Regions from separate parts of the Pseudomonas umsongensis genome, predicted to be linked through region 1. Evidence: predicted binding sites of a transcription regulator. Region 1 holds the regulator's gene; each other region holds the start of a gene.
What was found. The regulator sigma-54, encoded in region 1, starts transcription at its own class of promoters, with help from an activator protein. The targets are predictions, from matches to a motif close to ANTGGCATNNANNTTGCTNT.

Region 2: the regulator sigma-54 is predicted to act here: its motif matches at 3,558-3,577, upstream of HGP31_RS20175 (DNA translocase FtsK).
Region 3: the regulator sigma-54 is predicted to act here: its motif matches at 1,784-1,803, upstream of HGP31_RS23055 (circularly permuted type 2 ATP-grasp protein).

What each region holds. Positions count from the first base shown of each region.
Region 1 covers NZ_CP051487.1:1,024,952-1,031,303, reverse strand. The annotation lists gene HGP31_RS04495 (KpsF/GutQ family sugar-phosphate isomerase) at 271-1,245, shown strand; gene HGP31_RS04490 (KdsC family phosphatase) at 1,245-1,769, shown strand; gene lptC (LPS export ABC transporter periplasmic protein LptC) at 1,778-2,350, shown strand; gene lptA (lipopolysaccharide transport periplasmic protein LptA) at 2,337-2,885, shown strand; gene lptB (LPS export ABC transporter ATP-binding protein) at 2,885-3,610, shown strand; gene HGP31_RS04470 (RNA polymerase factor sigma-54) at 3,795-5,288, shown strand; gene hpf (ribosome hibernation-promoting factor, HPF/YfiA family) at 5,364-5,672, shown strand; gene ptsN (PTS IIA-like nitrogen regulatory protein PtsN) at 5,685-6,149, shown strand; gene rapZ (RNase adapter RapZ) at 6,152-6,352, shown strand, end outside.
Region 2 covers NZ_CP051487.1:4,471,429-4,477,780, reverse strand. The annotation lists gene clpA (ATP-dependent Clp protease ATP-binding subunit ClpA) at 1-489, shown strand, start outside; gene infA (translation initiation factor IF-1) at 713-931, opposite strand; gene HGP31_RS20190 (arginyltransferase) at 1,043-1,750, opposite strand; gene aat (leucyl/phenylalanyl-tRNA--protein transferase) at 1,805-2,485, opposite strand; gene trxB (thioredoxin-disulfide reductase) at 2,548-3,507, opposite strand; gene HGP31_RS20175 (DNA translocase FtsK) at 3,813-6,221, shown strand; gene lolA (outer membrane lipoprotein periplasmic chaperone LolA) at 6,290-6,352, shown strand, end outside.
Region 3 covers NZ_CP051487.1:5,135,324-5,141,675, reverse strand. The annotation lists gene HGP31_RS23075 (hypothetical protein) at 1-398, shown strand, start outside; gene HGP31_RS23070 (PLDc N-terminal domain-containing protein) at 481-672, shown strand; gene HGP31_RS23065 (hypothetical protein) at 758-991, shown strand; gene HGP31_RS23060 (ribonuclease E inhibitor RraB) at 1,190-1,534, shown strand; gene HGP31_RS23055 (circularly permuted type 2 ATP-grasp protein) at 1,836-3,245, shown strand; gene HGP31_RS23050 (alpha-E domain-containing protein) at 3,258-4,208, shown strand; gene HGP31_RS23045 (transglutaminase family protein) at 4,205-5,014, shown strand; gene HGP31_RS23040 (c-type cytochrome) at 5,147-5,968, opposite strand; gene HGP31_RS23035 (hypothetical protein) at 6,044-6,289, opposite strand.

The sequences.
Region 1 (6,352 bases):
ACTCCTTGCGATGCAGCCTCACACTCGGACGCCGGGCTTCCTGACAAAAGCACATACTCCTGGGCGGGCCGAACTGGCGGCGAACTATATCACTGCAAGCGTCACGCGCCCAAGGCCAATGCCAGACCATGTTCAGCGACATGACAGCCAGAAAGCTCCATCTAGAGGGGATTCGGTAACAACAGATGACGATGGGCAACGAACTTGCGTGAGGGTTTCAACCATACCGGCTATAATCGCCGCCTTTTCATCAGGCCAAACATTTTCAAAATGAGCCAATCCAGCGACCTGATCAAGTCAGCACAACGCACCATTCGCCTCGAACTGGAAGCCGTAAAAAGCTTGCTGCCCCGTATCGACAAGGATTTCGTGCGCGCCTGCGAAATGATTCTGGCCAGCAAAGGCCGCGTCGTCGTGGTCGGCATGGGCAAATCGGGGCACATCGGCAACAAGATCGCCGCCACCCTGGCCAGTACCGGTACCACGGCCTTTTTCGTGCACCCGGCCGAAGCCAGCCATGGCGACATGGGCATGATTACCCGTGATGACATCATCCTGGCACTGTCGAACTCCGGCTCGACCAATGAAATCATCACCCTGCTGCCGCTGATCAAGCGCCTGGGCATCCAGCTGATCAGCATGACGGGCAAGCCCGACTCGCCGCTGGCCAAGGCGGCAGAGGTCAACCTGAATGTACAGGTCGACCACGAGGCCTGCCCATTGAACCTGGCGCCCACCTCGTCGACGACCGCGGCACTGGTCATGGGTGACGCCCTCGCCGTCGCGCTGCTGGAAGCTCGCGGTTTTACCGCTGAGGATTTCGCCTTTTCCCATCCGGGCGGTGCGCTGGGCCGACGCCTGCTGCTGAAAGTGGAAGACGTCATGCACGCCGGGCAAGAGCTGCCGCAGGTACAACGCGGCACCCTGCTCAAGGATGCGCTGATGGAAATGACCCGCAAGGGCCTGGGCATGACCGTGATAATGGAGGCCGACGGCAAGCTGGCCGGGATCTTCACCGATGGTGATTTACGCCGCACGCTGGACCGCAGCATCGACATCCACACCGCCACTATTGATCAGGTCATGACGGCCCATGGCAAGACGGCCCGTTCCGAAATGCTCGCCGCCGAGGCCCTGAAAATAATGGAAGATCACAAAATCAACGCGCTGGTCGTGGTCGACAGCGAAGATCGCCCGGTCGGTGCCCTGAACATGCACGACTTGCTGCGTGCGGGAGTAATGTAATGAGCACGGACCTGCTGCAACGCGGCCAACAGATCAAACTGGCGGTGTTCGACGTCGACGGCGTCCTGACCGACGGGCGCCTGTACTTCCTCGAAGACGGTAGCGAATTCAAGACGTTCAACACCCTCGACGGCCAGGGCATCAAGATGCTGATGGCCGCCGGCGTACAGACCGCGATCATCAGCGGCCGCAAAACCCCGGTAGTCGAACGACGCGCGAAGAACCTCGGCATTCCCCACCTGTACCAGGGCCGCGAAGACAAACTGGTGGTACTCGACGAGCTTCTTGCGCAACTCGGCCTAAGCTATGAACAGGTCGCCTACCTCGGTGACGACCTGCCGGACCTGCCGGTGATCCGCCGCGTCGGCCTGGGCATGGCAGTGGCCAACGCCGCCAGCTTCGTGCGCGAACACGCACATGGCATCACCCTGGCCCGTGGCGGCGAAGGTGCTGCCCGCGAGTTCTGCGAATTGATCCTGCGCGCCCAGGGCCGCCTCGATGCGGCCAATGCCGCGTACCTGTGAGCCAAATCATGTTCAGCAAAAAAGTTCGCAAGACATTGGTGGTCAGTTGCATCGTGGCGATTTTCGCCGCGGTCGGCTACTGGAACATCAGCCCGGAACGCTTTCTCGACAAGCCACCGGCCAAGACTGAAGAAAGCCCGATCGACTGGTACGCGACCAACACTCACACCTTGCAGTACCTCGAAGACGGCAAGGTGCAATACGAAATGACGTCGGAAAAAGCCGAGCACGTCAAGGCAACCGACATCACGCTGGTGACCAAACCCGACCTGAACATGTACCGCGGCACTGATTTTCCGTGGCATGTGACCAGCGATCACGGTGAGGTGAACTCCGGCGGGACCGAGGTCGAACTGATCGACAACGTGCGCGTCAAGCGTACCGACGAAAAGAACCGCGACACCCTGATCACCAGTACTCGCATGACCGTGTTCCCGCAGCAGCAATATGCGCAGACCCAGCAACCCGTTAGAATCGACGGCGCTGGCGGTGTATCGACTGGTGTCGGCATGAAGGCGTATTTGAAAGAAAGCAGGATACACCTGCTATCGAACGTAAGAGGACAGTATGAGGCTCGTTAAAACCCTCCCTATTTTGCTCAGTCTGGGCGCAGCACTGGGAAGCGTGAGCGCCTGGGCTCTGCCGGACGATCAGCAGCAACCCATCCGCATCCAGGCCGACGACGCCCAACTGGACGACAAGAACGGTGTGGCCACCTATACGGGCGATGTGGTCATCACCCAGGGCTCGATCATTGTCAAGGGCAACAAGGTGACCATGACCCGCGCCCCCGATGGCGACGTCGACGTGGTGACCTCGGTGGGTAACCTGGCCTACTTCGAGCAACTGCAGACCGCAGGCGACACCAAGCCCGTGCAGGGATGGGGCGTGACCATCCAGTACCTCGCCAAGCAAAATCGTGTCGTGCTGATCGACCGCGCCAAGGTCATCGACAAGGACAGCAACGTCACTCAAGGCGAGAAAATCGTCTATGACACCGAGAAAAAGCTGGCCAGCGCCGGTCGCGCAACGGGCAGCAAGGTGACCGAGTCGCGTCCGCGCATCGACATGGTGATCCAGCCGAAAAAGAAAACCGACGAGCAAAAGGCCCCTTAATGGCAACTCTGAAAGCCCAGCACCTGGCCAAGAGCTACAAGAGCCGCCAGGTCGTGCGAGACGTCAGCCTGTCCATCGACAGCGGCCAGATCGTCGGCCTGCTCGGCCCCAACGGCGCCGGCAAGACCACCTGCTTCTACATGATCGTCGGCCTGGTACAGGCTGATCAGGGGCGCGTGCTGATTGATGACCTCGATGTCAGCCACCAGCCGATGCACGGTCGTGCCAAGGCGGGTATCGGTTATCTGCCGCAAGAAGCGTCGATCTTCCGCAAACTCTCCGTGGCCGACAACATCATGGCCATCCTCGAGACCCGCAAGGAACTCGACAAGGCCGGTCGCCGCAAGGAACTGGAAAGCCTGCTGCAGGAGTTCCACATCAGCCACATCCGCGACAACCTCGGCATGAGCCTGTCCGGTGGCGAACGCCGTCGCGTGGAAATCGCCCGGGCACTGGCCACCAACCCGAAATTCATCCTGCTCGACGAACCGTTCGCCGGCGTTGACCCGATCTCCGTGGGTGACATCAAGCAGATCATCCACCACCTCAAGGCCAAGGGCATCGGCGTACTGATCACCGACCACAACGTCCGCGAAACCCTGGATATCTGCGAAACCGCCTATATTGTCAACGATGGTCAACTGATCGCCGAAGGCGACGCTGAAACCATCCTGGCCAATGACCTGGTGAAAGAAGTGTACCTGGGGCATGAATTCCGCCTGTAAGCATCGCGGTGTCCGGCGAGTCGGCAGAGCGCTTGGCGCAATAAAAAATCAACCTTTTTTTATTGTTACAGCGCTCTAGGCAAACGCCGCGGTTTCGGGCATATAATTTGCTTATGTTTGGCGCTCCGGCGCCCTGTAGTGGATGGCGCATGTGCGCCGGCGAATAAGGTGTTAAGCCCCTGCCATGAAACCATCGCTAGTCTTGAGAATGGGCCAGCAGCTGACGATGACACCGCAGCTGCAACAGGCCATCCGCCTGCTCCAATTGTCGACCCTGGACCTGCAACAGGAAATCCAGGAGGCCCTGGAGTCCAATCCGATGCTCGAGCGCCAGGAAGAAGGCGACGACTTCGACAATTCCGACCCGCTGGCCGACAACGCCGAACACAAACCCAGTACCGACACCCAGGAACCCTCCTACCAGGAAAGCGCCACGACCGTCGATAATATCGAGGAAGGCGACTGGAACGAGCGCATTCCCAACGAACTGCCTGTCGACACCGCCTGGGAAGACGTCTACCAGACCAGCGCCAGCAGCCTGCCGAGCAACGATGACGACGAGTGGGATTTCACCACCCGCACATCAGCCGGCGAGAGCCTGCAAAGCCACCTGCTGTGGCAATTGAACCTGGCACCGATGTCCGACACCGATCGCCTGATCGCCGTGACCCTGATCGACTGCATCAACAACCAGGGCTACCTGGACGAGACGCTGGAGGAAATCCTCGAAGCCTTCGATCCGGAACTGGACATCGAACTGGACGAAATCGAAGCCGTCCTGCACCGCATCCAGCAATTCGAACCTGCCGGCATCGGCGCACGCAACCTGGGTGAATGCCTGCTGTTGCAATTGCGCCAACTGCCCGCCAAGACGCCTTGGCTGGCCGAAGCCAAGCGCCTGGTCACTGACTATATCGACTTGCTCGGCAGCCGCGACTACAGCCAGCTGATGCGCCGCATGAAGCTCAAGGAAGATGAGCTGCGCCAGGTGATCGAGCTGGTCCAGAGCCTCAACCCGCGCCCGGGCTCGCAAATCGAGTCGACCGAAGCCGAATACGTGGTTCCGGACGTGATCGTGCGCAAGGATAACGAACGCTGGCTGGTGGAGCTCAACCAGGAGTCGGTGCCCCGCCTGAGGGTCAACGCCCAGTATGCGGGCTTCGTTCGTCGTGCCGACACCAGCGCCGACAACACCTTCATGCGCAATCAACTGCAGGAAGCCCGCTGGTTCATCAAGAGCCTGCAAAGCCGCAACGAAACCCTGATGAAAGTGGCCACGCAGATCGTCGAGCATCAGCGCGGCTTCCTGGAGTATGGCGACGAAGCCATGAAGCCATTGGTCCTGCATGACATCGCCGAAGCGGTCGGCATGCATGAGTCGACGATTTCGCGGGTTACCACGCAGAAATTCATGCATACCCCTCGGGGCATTTATGAACTGAAATACTTTTTCTCCAGTCACGTCAGCACCTCCGAGGGCGGAGAATGCTCGTCCACGGCGATTCGCGCGATCATCAAAAAACTGGTGGCGGCGGAAAATCAGAAAAAGCCGTTGAGTGACAGCAAGATCGCTGGTTTACTGGAGGCACAAGGCATTCAGGTGGCTCGCCGCACCGTCGCCAAGTACCGCGAATCCCTCGGGATCGCGCCTTCGAGCGAACGCAAGCGGTTGATGTAGGGCCACGCCACAGCGTTCCAGTGGCAGATCATCTGGATCTGCCGCTTTATGCACTGGCAACGAAGGAGAAGCTGTATGCAAGTCAACATCAGTGGACACCAACTGGAAGTGACCAAGCCCCTGCGTGAATACGTCGAGCTCAAGTTCAAGAAGCTCGAGGGGCATTTCGACAAGATCACCAACGTGCAAGTCACGATGTGCGTCGAAAAGTTGAAGCAGAAAATCGAAGCCACGCTGCATATACCCGGCAATGAGGTCGTCGCCAACGCGGAACATACCGATATGTACGCGGCAATCGACGCACTGACCGACAAGCTGGATAAACAACTCAAAAAGCATAAGGAAAAGACTCAGAGCCTCCTCCAGGGCGCTACGGGTCGTTAACACTCCCAACCCATGATCCGACTTGAAAGCATCCTGACCCCCGGCCGTTCCCTGGTGAACGTGCCGGGCGGCAGTAAAAAGAAAGCCCTCGAGCAAATTGCCAACCTCATCCATCGCGAAGTGCCGGATCTGGCCATGCAGGATGTTTTCGAGAGCCTGGTCGCCCGTGAAAAACTCGGCTCCACCGGCTTTGGTAATGGCATCGCCATTCCCCACTGCCGTCTAAAGGGCTGTGATGCGCCCATCAGTGCCTTGATGCACCTGGACGCCCCTATCGATTTCGACGCCATCGACGGCGCTCCGGTTGACCTGTTGTTCGTGCTACTGGTCCCGCAAGCCGCTACCGATGCGCACCTTGAGTTGTTGCGCCAGATTGCCAGCATGCTCGACCGCAAGGACGTGCGCGACAAACTGCGCAACGCTGCGAGCAATCAAGCCTTGTATCAGGTTGTCCTGGACGAGCAAAACGGGCAGTAATCATGCGCTTGATCATCGTCAGCGGCCGCTCCGGCTCAGGTAAAAGTACCGCCCTCGACGTCCTCGAGGACAACGGCTACTACTGCATTGACAACCTGCCTGCCGGGTTGCTGCCTGAACTGGCCGAGCGAGCGCTGATACACACCGAACTGGCACAGCCACTGGTTGCCGTGTCCATCGATGCTCGCAACCTGCCAAGCCAC
Region 2 (6,352 bases), 3.2 Mb from region 1:
GGGCGCAAGGCGGATTTCCGTAACGTGATCGTCATCATGACGACCAACGCCGGTGCCGAAACTGCAGCCCGCGCTTCGATCGGTTTCACCCATCAGGACCACTCGTCCGATGCGATGGAAGTGATCAAGAAGAGCTTCACGCCAGAGTTCCGCAACCGCCTGGACACCATCATCCAGTTTGGTCGCCTCAGTCATGAAGTTATCAAGAGCGTGGTGGACAAGTTCCTTACCGAACTTCAGGCGCAGCTGGAAGACAAGCGCGTACAGCTGGAAGTGACCGACGCTGCACGAGGCTGGCTGGCGGCAAGCGGCTACGACACGGCAATGGGTGCTCGCCCGATGGCGCGTTTGATCCAGGACAAGATCAAGCGTCCGCTGGCGGAAGAGATCCTGTTTGGCGAACTGGCCGACCATGGTGGCGTGGTTCATATCGATCTGAAGGACGGCGAGCTGACCTTCGACTTCGAGACCACGGCCGAAATGGCCTGACGTTCAGAAGCAAAAACAAAAAGGCGCCGAGAGGCGCCTTTTTGCTGTCTGCTGATGATGATCACGCTCTGCGTGGGAATGCAGCCCGGGACGCTCCGCGTCCCAAATCAAAAGCCGAACGCGGAGCGTCCGTTGAGGAATTCCCACGCAGAGCGTGGGAACGATCAGCATCCCAGGCAAACAAAAACGCCCGGCATAAGCCGGGCGTCTTGTATTGACCTGATTAGCGAGCGCGGTAAGTGATGCGCCCTTTGCTCAAGTCATAGGGCGTCAGCTCGACGCGCACTTTGTCACCGGTAAGAATACGAATGTAGTTCTTGCGCATCTTGCCGGAGATATGCGCGGTTACGACGTGCCCATTTTCCAACTCCACACGAAACATGGTGTTGGGCAGGGTGTCGACGACAGTGCCTTCCATTTCGAAGCTGTCTTCTTTCGACATGCAGTAAAGCCCTCGGTGTCCAATGAATGGCCCGGTGCAACTGCGCCAGGCAAAAGCGGCGTGCATTGTGCCCGAAAAATGGTGTTTAAGCCAAGGGGTTTAGGGCTTGCTCTAGTTCAGAACGACCCAGCGCTGGTTTATCAGCAGTTCGATGGGGCGATACTGGGTCTTGTAGCTCATTTTTTTGCAGTTCTTGATCCAGTAGCCCAGGTAAACTGCGTCCAGCCCCAGGCGCCGGGCTTCGGCGATTTGCCACAGTATCGCGTAGCGCCCCAGGCTGCGGCGCTCTTCGCCGGGCTCATAGAAGGTGTAGACCGCCGACAGACCGTTCGGCAGAAGGTCGGTGACGGCGATGGCCAGTAGACGACCCTGGAGGCGAAATTCGTAGAACCGCGAAAAAGGCAGGTCGCGAACCAGAAAGGTCGAGAACTGATCGCGGCTGGGCGGGTACATGTCGCCATCGGCATGGCGTTCTTCGATGTAGCGCTGATAAAGATCGAAATATTCTTCGCTGAAACCTGGCTTGGCGGGGCGGACCTGCAAGTCGGCGTTGCGTTTGAAAATGCGTTTTTGCTGACGATTGGGCGTGAATTGCCCTACCGGAATGCGTGCCGGTACGCACGCATTGCAATTCTGGCAATGGGGGCGATACAGGTGGTCGCCACTGCGCCGAAAACCCATCTCGGAAAGATCTGCATACACGTGCACATCCATGGGCTGGCTAGGGTCGAGAAACAGGGTGGTGGCCTGCTCCTCGGGCAGATAGCTGCAGGAGTGGGGTTGAGTGGCATAAAACTTCAAACGCGCCAACTCGGTCATGATCAACCCTCGGAAAGCTTTTGGATAAGTGTAAGCCACGCGGGCCAAAGTCGCTCAGCAAACCCAGGTTGCACGATTGGGCTGATCCAGATGCCTCGCCAGGTAATCGGCAAACACCCGGCGCGGAATCGCTCGCGCACCCAGGCTATGCAAATGATCGGTGGGCATCTGGCAATCGATGAGCACGAAACCCGAGTCTTTCAGATGTCGTACCAGTGTGGCAAAGCCAAATTTCGACGCGTTGTCGGCCAGGCTGAACATGGATTCGCCGAAAAACAGCTGGCCCATCGCCAGTCCATATAGCCCGCCCACCAGTTGATCCTGGTCCCAGACCTCCACCGAGTGCGCATGGCCGCGTTTGTGCAGTTCGATGTAGGCGTCCTGCATGGCTTCGGTGATCCAGGTGCCGTCCGCATATTCCCGGGGGGCGGCGCAGGCGCGTATGACCGCGGCAAAATCCTGGTCGAAGGTCACTTGGTAGCGTTGTTGGCGCAGCAGTTTGTTCAGGCTGCGGGACACGTGCAGTTCATCGGGAAACAGCACGGTGCGAGGGTCCGGCGACCACCAGAGGATCGGCTGGCCTTCGGAAAACCAGGGGAAGCAGCCATGGCGGTAGGCCTGGATCAGTCGATCGGCGGACAGGTCGCCACCGGCCGCCAACAATCCATTGGGATCGCGCATGGCCTTTTCCAGGGCCGGGAACGTCAGGGTGTTGCGTTGTAACCAGGTCAGCATGGCATCAGGGCTTACAGAAGGGGAGGGCGATGGCGGGCGTAAGCCCGCCGTGAAGTTTGCCGTCAAACAGTGGGAATGTCGTCGAGGTATTTTTCTGCGTCCAGGGCGGCCATGCAGCCGGCGCCCGCAGAGGTGACGGCCTGGCGATAGACGTGATCGGCGACGTCACCCGCGGCAAACACCCCTTCGATGGCGGTTGCCGTCGCATTGCCTTCGCTGCCACCGTTGACCAGCAGATAGCCGTCACGCATTTCCAGCTGGCCGGCGAACAGGTCGGTATTGGGCTTGTGGCCGATGGCGATGAACACGCCGGTCAGGGGCAGCTCAGTGATTGCGCCGGTATGACTGTCGCGCAGGCGCGCACCGGTCACGCCGCTGGCGTCGCCCAGCACTTCGTCCAGATTCTGGTTCCAGTGCAGGCGAATATTGCCCTTGGCGGCTTTTTCAAAGAGTTTGTCCTGAAGAATTTTTTCCGAGCGCAACTTGTCGCGACGGTGAATCAGATGGACTTCCCGGGCAATGTTCGACAGATAAAGCGCTTCTTCAACGGCGGTATTACCGCCGCCCACCACCGCGACCACCTGGTTGCGATAGAAGAAGCCGTCGCAGGTGGCGCAGGCTGAAACCCCTTTGCCGGCAAATGTCTCTTCCGAAGGCAAGCCCAGATACTGGGCCGAGGCTCCCGTGGCGATAATCAGTGCGTCGCAGGTATAAGTGCCGCTGTCACCGATAAGTTCGAAGGGGCGCTGCTGCAACTTGGCGGTATGGATGTGGTCGTAAACGATCTCGGTGGCAAAGCGCTCGGCGTGTTTTTGCATGCGCTCCATCAAGACCGGGCCAGTCAGGCCTTCGACATCGCCTGGCCAGTTATCGACTTCCACGGTGGTAGTGAGCTGGCCACCTGCCTGTATGCCGGTAATCACAACGGGCTTGAGGTTGGCGCGAGCGGCATACACGGCTGCGCTGTAACCCGCGGGGCCGGATCCCAGGATGATCAGGCGGGAATGCTTCGCTACGCTCATAAAAACACCTCATAAGCCTTTGTCACAAAAGAGAATGCGTGCTCAAATTGAGTCGCACGTAATGTGCTGTTGACTATGCTACACCCAAGAGTTGCCAGCATGGCATCGGACGTACAAACCCGTACAATGCCTGGCTATAACAGTGTTTGTAACAAAATCGGCATCGCATTTCGTGTTTATGAAAACCGATGCGCAGTGTTAAAAGTAGTCCCGGTTACGCCTGTTAACTTTTTTACCTGCCTGGATTGGGCAGTTTTATAGTCATTCAACAGATGGACGCGCCGTTGGCGCAGGAAAAACAGGTTTTGAAGAAATCCACCGCAGCACCCAAAACAGTTGTTCCACTCTGGCGTCAGCACCTGCACTACCGCCTCAAGGAAGGTGCATTGATCGCCATCGGTGCGTTGTGCCTGTTCCTGATGATGGCCTTGCTGACCTATGGCAAGGACGATCCGGGCTGGAGCCACAACAGCAAGATCGAGGACGTTCAAAACTTCGGCGGCCCGGCGGGTTCCTACAGCGCCGATATCCTGTTCATGGTGCTGGGTTACTTTGCCTATATCTTCCCGTTATTGTTGGCGATCAAGGCCTATCAGATCTTCCGCCAACGCCACGAGCCATGGGAGTGGAGCGGCTGGCTGTTCTCCTGGCGCCTGATCGGCCTGGTGTTCCTGGTGCTGTCCGGTGCCGCGCTGGCGCATATTCATTTCCATGCCGCGACCGGTCTGCCGGCTGGCGCTGGGGGAGCGCTGGGCGAGAGCCTTGGCGACCTGGCGAAGAACGCGCTGAACATCCAGGGCAGCACGCTGCTGTTCATCGCCTTGTTCCTGTTCGGTCTCACGGTATTCACCGACCTGTCATGGTTCAAGGTGATGGACGTTACCGGCAAGATCACCCTCGACCTGTTCGAGCTGTTCCAGGGTGCCGCCAATCGCTGGTGGGCAGCCCGTACCGAGCGCAAGCAACTGGTGGCGCAGTTGCGTGAAGTCGATGAGCGCGTGCACGACGTGGTCGCGCCAACCGTCACCGACAAGCGCGAACAGGCCAAGGTCAAGGAACGCCTGATCGAGCGCGAGCAGGCCTTGAGCAAGCACATGTCCGAGCGCGAGAAGCAGGTGCCACCGGTGATTGCCCCAGCGCCACCCAAGCCGCCAGCGCCGAGCAAGCGCGTGGAAAAAGAAAAGCAGGCGCCGTTGTTCGTCGACAGCGCCGTGGAGGGCACTTTGCCGCCGATCTCGATTCTCGACCCGGCGGAAAAGAAGCAACTCAATTACTCGCCCGAGTCCCTGGCGGCCGTCGGCCACCTGCTGGAAATCAAGCTCAAGGAATTCGGCGTCGAAGTCAACGTGGATTCGATCCACCCGGGTCCGGTGATTACCCGTTACGAGATCCAGCCAGCGGCCGGGGTCAAGGTCAGCCGTATCTCCAACCTGGCGAAAGACCTGGCGCGTTCCCTGGCCGTGACCAGCGTGCGTGTGGTGGAAGTGATTCCGGGCAAGACCACGGTCGGTATCGAGATTCCCAACGAAGACCGGCAGATCGTGCGTTTCTCCGAAGTGCTGTCTACCCCCGAGTACGACAACTTCAAGTCCCCGGTCACCCTGGCCCTGGGCCATGACATCGGCGGCAAGCCGGTGATCACCGACCTGGCGAAGATGCCGCACCTGCTGGTGGCCGGTACGACCGGTTCCGGTAAGTCGGTGGGGGTGAACGCGATGATCCTGTCGATCCTGTTCAAGTCTGGCCCGGAAGACGCCAAGCTGATCATGATCGACCCGAAAATGCTCGAACTGTCGATCTACGAAGGCATTCCGCACCTGCTGTGCCCGGTGGTTACCGACATGAAGGACGCCGCCAACGCCTTGCGCTGGAGCGTCGCCGAGATGGAACGGCGCTACAAGCTGATGGCGAAGATGGGCGTGCGTAACCTGTCCGGCTTCAACGCCAAGGTCAAGGAGGCGCAGGACGCCGGCGAGCCATTGAGCGACCCGTTGTACAAGCGCGAAAGCATCCACGACGAAGCGCCGCTGTTGCAGAAACTGCCGACCATCGTCGTGGTGGTCGACGAATTCGCCGACATGATGATGATTGTCGGCAAGAAGGTCGAAGAACTGATCGCGCGTATCGCCCAAAAGGCGCGGGCGGCAGGTATCCACTTGATCCTTGCGACCCAGCGTCCTTCGGTGGACGTGATCACCGGCCTGATCAAGGCCAACATCCCCACGCGCATGGCGTTCCAGGTGTCGAGCAAGATCGACTCGCGGACCATCATCGACCAGGGCGGCGCCGAGCAATTGCTGGGTCACGGTGACATGTTGTACATGCCACCGGGTACCAGCCTGCCGATCCGGGTTCACGGTGCGTTCGTTTCCGACGATGAGGTTCACCGCGTGGTCGAGGCCTGGAAACTGCGCGGCGCGCCGGAATACAACGACGACATCCTCAACGGTGTCGAAGAGGCCGGCAGCGGCTTTGAAGGCAGCAGCGGTGGCGGCGACGGCGATGATCCCGAGGCCGACGCGCTGTATGACGAAGCAGTGCAGTTCGTCCTGGAAAGCCGTCGCGCGTCCATCTCCGCGGTACAGCGTAAGCTGAAGATCGGCTACAACCGCGCCGCGCGCATGATCGAAGCCATGGAAATGGCCGGGGTCGTGACGTCCATGAACACCAACGGTTCGCGTGAAGTCCTGGCCCCTGGCCCGGTACGCGACTGACCCGATACTGAAAAGGGGTGGCGCCCCAAGGCGCTGCCCGCACTCCCACGAATGTTATGAGGACTCCCATGCGTCTGATCCGCATGCTGTTGCTGCCGGTACTGGCTTTGAGCACGCTCTCGGCCCACGCC
Region 3 (6,352 bases), 2.6 Mb from region 1:
ACATCAACTACGACGACAGCTTCCCGATCCCGCTGGGTGAGTGGGTCGTGGTTGGCAGCTTGCCCGATACCGTGCTGTTTCAGGCCGACACCTATGTGGACCTGTTTGCCCAGATCGTCGCCTCGTTCGGCCCGGGGGTTGAGTTCAATCTCAAGCCCAAGCAGTTGGCCAGGACCGAAGCCCTGACCGCACTGAATCGCATCCAGGTGCAGATGAGCAGCCTGAACAAGGAAAACGGTGGCTACACGCTGATGAACTTCAGCCAACTGCTGGACGATGAACTGCAAGTGGTGCTGGTCTATGGCAATGCCGTGCCTCGGGTGCTCGAACTGTGCGCGCAAGTCGGCATCGCCGCTGCGCCATCGCTGGAAGCCTTGAAAGTGGCGATCCACGTCTGAACCGCTAAAGCTGTCAAAAAAAGGGAACCCTGTTCACGGCGGGCTATCCTAAGAGGGCATATCACTCTTCAGGAGCGTCATCATGGGTTCCACGTTCAATAGCCTGGTTGGCTTGATCATTCTTGCCCTGGATATCTGGGCAATCATCAACGTGCTGAAAAGTGGCGCCGAGACCGGAATGAAAATCTTCTGGGTGCTGTTGATCCTGTTGCTGCCGGTTCTGGGCCTGATCATCTGGGCCATTGCGGGCCCACGAGGAAATGTGCGCATCTGAAGCGAAACACTCGCCGGAACATTGCCCGGCGCCCGAGGTCGAGATAGGTGTAAGCCCATCCATGGGTTTTATCGAGGAGGCACCGATGCAAAGGTGGAAAGTCACTTTCGTGGATGATCATGGTGAAGTAATCGATGAAGAATTCGAGTGCGAGGAGTGCCCGAGTCACGAAGAGGCCGCCAAACTCATCAAGGCGCGATTGCTTCCCGTGGCCGCCGAACTGGATCTGAACGACTATGAGGGCCGCACCCCGGATGCAGGCGTCAAAAGCCTGAAGGCCCAGAACAGTATTGAAATTCGCAGCATCACCCCCGTCTGAACCTCTTCTCGTTATCGACTACAGCAGAACCAGGCCTTGGCAGCGGCTCTATCTTGGGGCTACTCTGCAAGCGAGATCAGCGAATGGATCGCTAAGGTCTGGTCTTGTCAGCTCCATGCTTGTTTCCCGTCGCGCGCACCCTTGGGTTCGCACAAGGGAGTACGGAAAGTCTATCCATCAGTTTGAGGAGGACGTTTCATGAGCACAGCCTATCAAGAAGACATCAGCAGCAGTGTGTTGCGCCGCATGAAAGAAGGCGGTTTTGATTTTTCCCGGTTCCATCCCATCGAGTTCTACGCCATTTTCCCGGACGAGGAGCGGGCACGCAGGGCGGCAGGTCATTTTCACCGTGGTGAATCCCTGGATGCGCAAATCAGTGTGCGCGACGATGGCGCCTGGGCTTTGGAGTTGTGCAAGGTCATGTATGCGACCTACGACGACATTGGCGATTTCGAACAGGGTTTCGAGGCAGTGGTCGAGCCTCTGGGCGGCATCATCGAAGGCTGGGGTGTGAAACAGGAGGTACGAGGGCGACTCGCATAAACCTATGAACAGTTACAACCAGCAATGACGGCTAACCTTCGGGTTGGCCGTTTTCGTTTTTGTCGATGGCAATCGAACAAGGCCGACCCGTTCGCCGGCAAGCCGGCGCCTACGGTCTATGCTGGTGATGGGCGACGACAACGCCTTGCAATGAAGCGGGGGCCGTCAGGTGGGGGCATTTGCCGCACAGGATTGGTGCGGCGCTCGCGTGGTGATTATCCAACCGATTGAAATCAAAGCGTTTCTGCCGATGGCACGGGCCTTGCGAAGGCCTGTATGTCCGGGTGACAAGGAGTACGGCATGATCCGCACCTATTTTGATGAGATGTACGACGCTGGCGGCCAGGTCCGCCCGCATTATCGGGAGTTTGCCCGTTGGCTGGCCGAGACGCCTGACGAGCTTCTGGCACAACGGCGACGCGAGGCCGATCTGCTGTTTCATCGCGCCGGGATTACCTTCACGCTCTACGGTGATGAGCAGGGCACAGAGCGCCTGATTCCCTTCGACACCATCCCGCGCAGTATCCCCGCCAGTGAATGGCGCGTGGTCGAGCGCGGCTGTATCCAGCGGGTCAAGGCGTTGAACATGTTTCTCGCCGACCTTTACCACGAGCAGCGCATCATCAAGGCCGGGATCATTCCGGCCGAGCAGGTGCTGGCCAACGAGCAGTACCAGTTGGCGATGCAAGGCCTGGACCTGCATCGGGATATCTATTCGCACATTTCCGGCGTCGACCTGGTGCGCGACGGCGACGGCACGTACTACGTGCTCGAAGACAATCTTCGTACACCGAGCGGCGTCAGCTACATGCTCGAAGACCGCAAGATGATGATGCGCCTGTTCCCCGAGTTGTTTGCGGCCCAGCGCATTGCCCCCATCGACCATTACCCGAACCTGTTGCTCGACACCCTGAAAAGCTCAAGCCCGATCGAAAATCCGAGTGTCGTGGTGCTGACGCCGGGGCGCTTCAACAGCGCCTTCTTCGAGCATGCATTCCTGGCGCGAGAAATGGGCGTGGAGCTGGTGGAGGGTGCGGACCTGTTCGTGCGTGACGACAAGGTGTTCATGCGCACCACCGACGGGCCGAAAGCCGTCGATGTGATTTACCGCCGTCTCGACGATGCGTTCCTTGACCCGCTGGCGTTCAATCCCGACTCGATGCTGGGCGTGCCCGGCCTGCTGTCGTCCTATCGTTCGGGCAATGTCGTGTTGGCGAACGCCATCGGAACCGGGGTGGCAGACGACAAATCGGTGTATCCATTCGTCACCGACATGATCCGTTTCTACCTGGACGAAGAACCGATCCTGAAAAACGTACCCACGTGGCAGTGTCGCAATCCTTCTGAGCTGTCCCACGTCCTGGCCAACCTTCCGGAGCTCGTGGTCAAGGAAACCCAGGGCTCCGGCGGCTACGGAATGCTGGTGGGGCCCGCGGCGAGCGCAGCGGAAATCGAAGCCTTCCGCGCGCGCATCATCGCCAAGCCCCATGCCTACATCGCACAGCCGACACTGTCGCTGTCGACCTGTCCGACCTTTGTCGAAAGCGGCATCGCGCCACGCCATATCGACCTGCGTCCGTTTGTACTGTCTGGCCGCGAAACCCGGGTCGTGCCCGGCGGCTTGACCCGTGTCGCCCTGCGCGAAGGCTCCCTGGTGGTGAATTCCTCCCAGGGCGGCGGAACCAAGGACACCTGGGTGGTTGAGGATTGAAGGAAGCCTGACATGTTAAGTAGAACTGCCTCGGATTTGTATTGGATGTCGCGTTACCTGGAGCGGGCGGAAAACCTCGCGCGGATGCTCGACATCAGTTATTCGCTGTCGCTGATGCCCCAGGATGGCCGTGGGAACGGCCTGCACGAGTTGGCCATGCCGTTGCTGATTACCGGCACGCTGGATGATTATCTCGAACGCCACGGCGAGCTGCATGCCGAAAGGTTGTTGCATTTCTTTGCCCTGGACGCGGCCAACCCGGCCAGCATCTACAGTTGCCTCGGGGCCGCACGGGCCAGTGCCCACGCGGTACGTGGCCGCATCACCGCCGACATGTGGGAAAACATCAACGCCACTTGGCTGGAGATTCGCGGCATCGCCGAACAGGGCCTGGGCCGCTACGGCATGAGCCGTTTCTGCGAGTGGATCAAGGAACGTTCCCATCTGTTCCGTGGTGCGTCCTACGGCACCATCATGCGCAACGACGCGTTCCGTTTCATTCGCCTGGGGACATTCATCGAAAGGGCCGACAACACACTGCGCCTGCTCGATGCGCGCTACGAAATGGCCGGTGATCAGGCCGAAGCGGTCAGCGACGGCACGGCCCACGCCTATTACCAATGGAGTGCGTTGTTGCGGGCCCTGTCGTCTTTCGAGGCGTACACCGAGATCTACCGTGACGCCCCCGGCGCCCGGCATGTGGCCGAGTTGCTGCTGCTGCGGGCCGATGTTCCACGCTCTTTGCGGGCCTGCACCGAAGAAATCGATCTGATCCTGGCGCAACTGCCAGGGGCCAATGGCCGCCCGGCACAGCGCTTGGCTGCGGAGATGGACGCACGATTGCGCTATACCGGCATCAACGAAATCCTCGACGAAGGCCTGCATGCCTGGCTGACCGAGTTCATCCCGCTGGTGCGCCAGTTGGGTAATGCCATTCACAGTTCCTACCTGGAGGCTGCATGAGACTTTCCATAAGCCACGAGACCACCTATCACTACGAGGATCAGGTGCGGGCGAGCATCCAGTACCTGCGGCTGACGCCTCACGACAGCGAGCGCCAACACGTGCTCAGTTGGCAGCTCGATCTGCCGCGGCCGGTGCGCGCGCAACTGGATCCGTTCGGCAACATCCTGCACGTACTGACCATGGACGAACCCCACGCGGCCATCATCATCGGTGCCCGTGGCCAGGTCGACATCGACGAGTTGCGCGAAGCCGAGCACGAGAGCCAGTCGGCATTGCCGTTCTTGCGTTTCACCCGGCTGACCGAGGCCGACCAGGCGCTACGCGCGTTCGCCGACAAGGCGTGCAAGCAGCGCCGCGACCGAACGGCGCTGATCGACTTGATGCATGGCTTGAACCAGCACATGACCTACACGCCGGGCGCCACCGAAGTGGACACCAGCGCCGCGCAGGCTTTCGCCGGGCGTTCGGGCGTGTGCCAGGACCATACCCACGCGTTCCTCGCCTGCGCCCGCAGCCTGGGCGTGCCGGCGCGTTATGTGTCGGGTTACCTGTACAGCGAAAACAGCGAACACTTGGCCAGCCATGCCTGGGCCGAAGCCTGGCTCGATGACGCCTGGTACAGCTTCGATGTGACCAATGAACTGGCCCGTCCTGAACGCCATTTGAAGCTCGCGGTAGGGCTCGATTACTTGGACGCCTGCCCGGTACGTGGCATGCGCCGCGGTGGTGGGTGTGAGCAGATGCATGCAAAAGTGTTCGTATCGCCGACGCCTGTGCCGGTGATTTCCGTGCAGCAACAGTAAAATCGGGGATACCGCTTCGCGAGCAAGCCCGCTCCCACATTTGATCTTTGTTGGTCACAAATTCTGTGTTCGCAGAAGATCGAATGTGGGAGCGGGCTTGCTCGCGAAGAGGCCGGCCCAGACACCACAAGCTCAGGGTTTAACCTTACGCCCGGCCATGTGCTGCAAATACCCCACCAACATCTGCAGATCCCCATCCGGCAACACCTCGGCCGAGAACCCCGGCATTTTCGCCTGCGGCCACTGGCGCAAACTCTGCGGGTCGCGGATATAGCGCTGGAGGAAATCCGCGCCGAAGTACTCGGTCGGGTTGTACGGGATATTCAGGTCCGGGCCGAACTGCGAATCACCGGCACCGTTGAGTCGATGGCACGCCAGGCAGTTTTTCTGAAACAGCGCAAAGCCCTTGTTCACCGGATCGTCGGCCTTCAACGCAGGATCAGGCAGCAGGGCAGGGAAACGCGCGGCCACCGGTGCCATGCGCTTGATGCTGGCGACTTCGAACGGCCATTGTTCGGGGCTGATGTTGCCTGCCCGCGGATCGGTCCAGACCAGGTAAAACGGCCCGGCGCTGTGTTTGCCTTCAGCCAGTGGCGGCCACGGCTGGGCCGGATCTTCGATCGCCAGCCAGGCACGCGCGCCTTGGGTATTGAGCAGCGGCGCCGCGGACAACTCGGCCGCGAAGCCGTCCAGCGCCACGGCTTGCAGGTGATCGTCAGGCTTGATGTCGGTCAATAGCGCAGCGAGCGGCACGGCGCGATAAGTCATGTCACGCTTGTAGGACACATCATTGCTGATACTGATGGTCTGGATCTGAGGATGCTTGAGCAACTCCTCGGATTGCCACGTGCGACTGTTCGCGCCCAGCTCAAGGTTCAGCTGTGCGGCATGAAGAGGCGTGCTGAGTAGCAGGGCCCCGAACACAATAAGCGTTTTCAAATGATCGCCATCCATGTCGTGCAAGTGCCGCAGAGGTTGGCACAGCCATACTGGCACGGGAAGCGGGCCAGTCACATTTTTACATGGCGATTAAAGACCTGCCGCCGTCTTTTCAAGATCGACTAACCGATCACCTTGGTCAGATTTGGCAAAATCAACAATAGAGTGGTGGCGAAAAGAATGAGCCCGGCTTGACGAACTTTCGATTGTTTGAACATGGCTGACCGCCTTTTTTTTGTTATTTCCTGATGCCTGCCTGCCCATCTCCATGACGGCAAACGTTGCACTTCCTGTAGCACGAGCGCCTCGGCAAAACCCGACGACAACTTCGTACACCTTCACCTTAGAGCCCGCGTCACACTTGGTTTAGATCCATTTAGTATGGTGTTCTAACGGAAT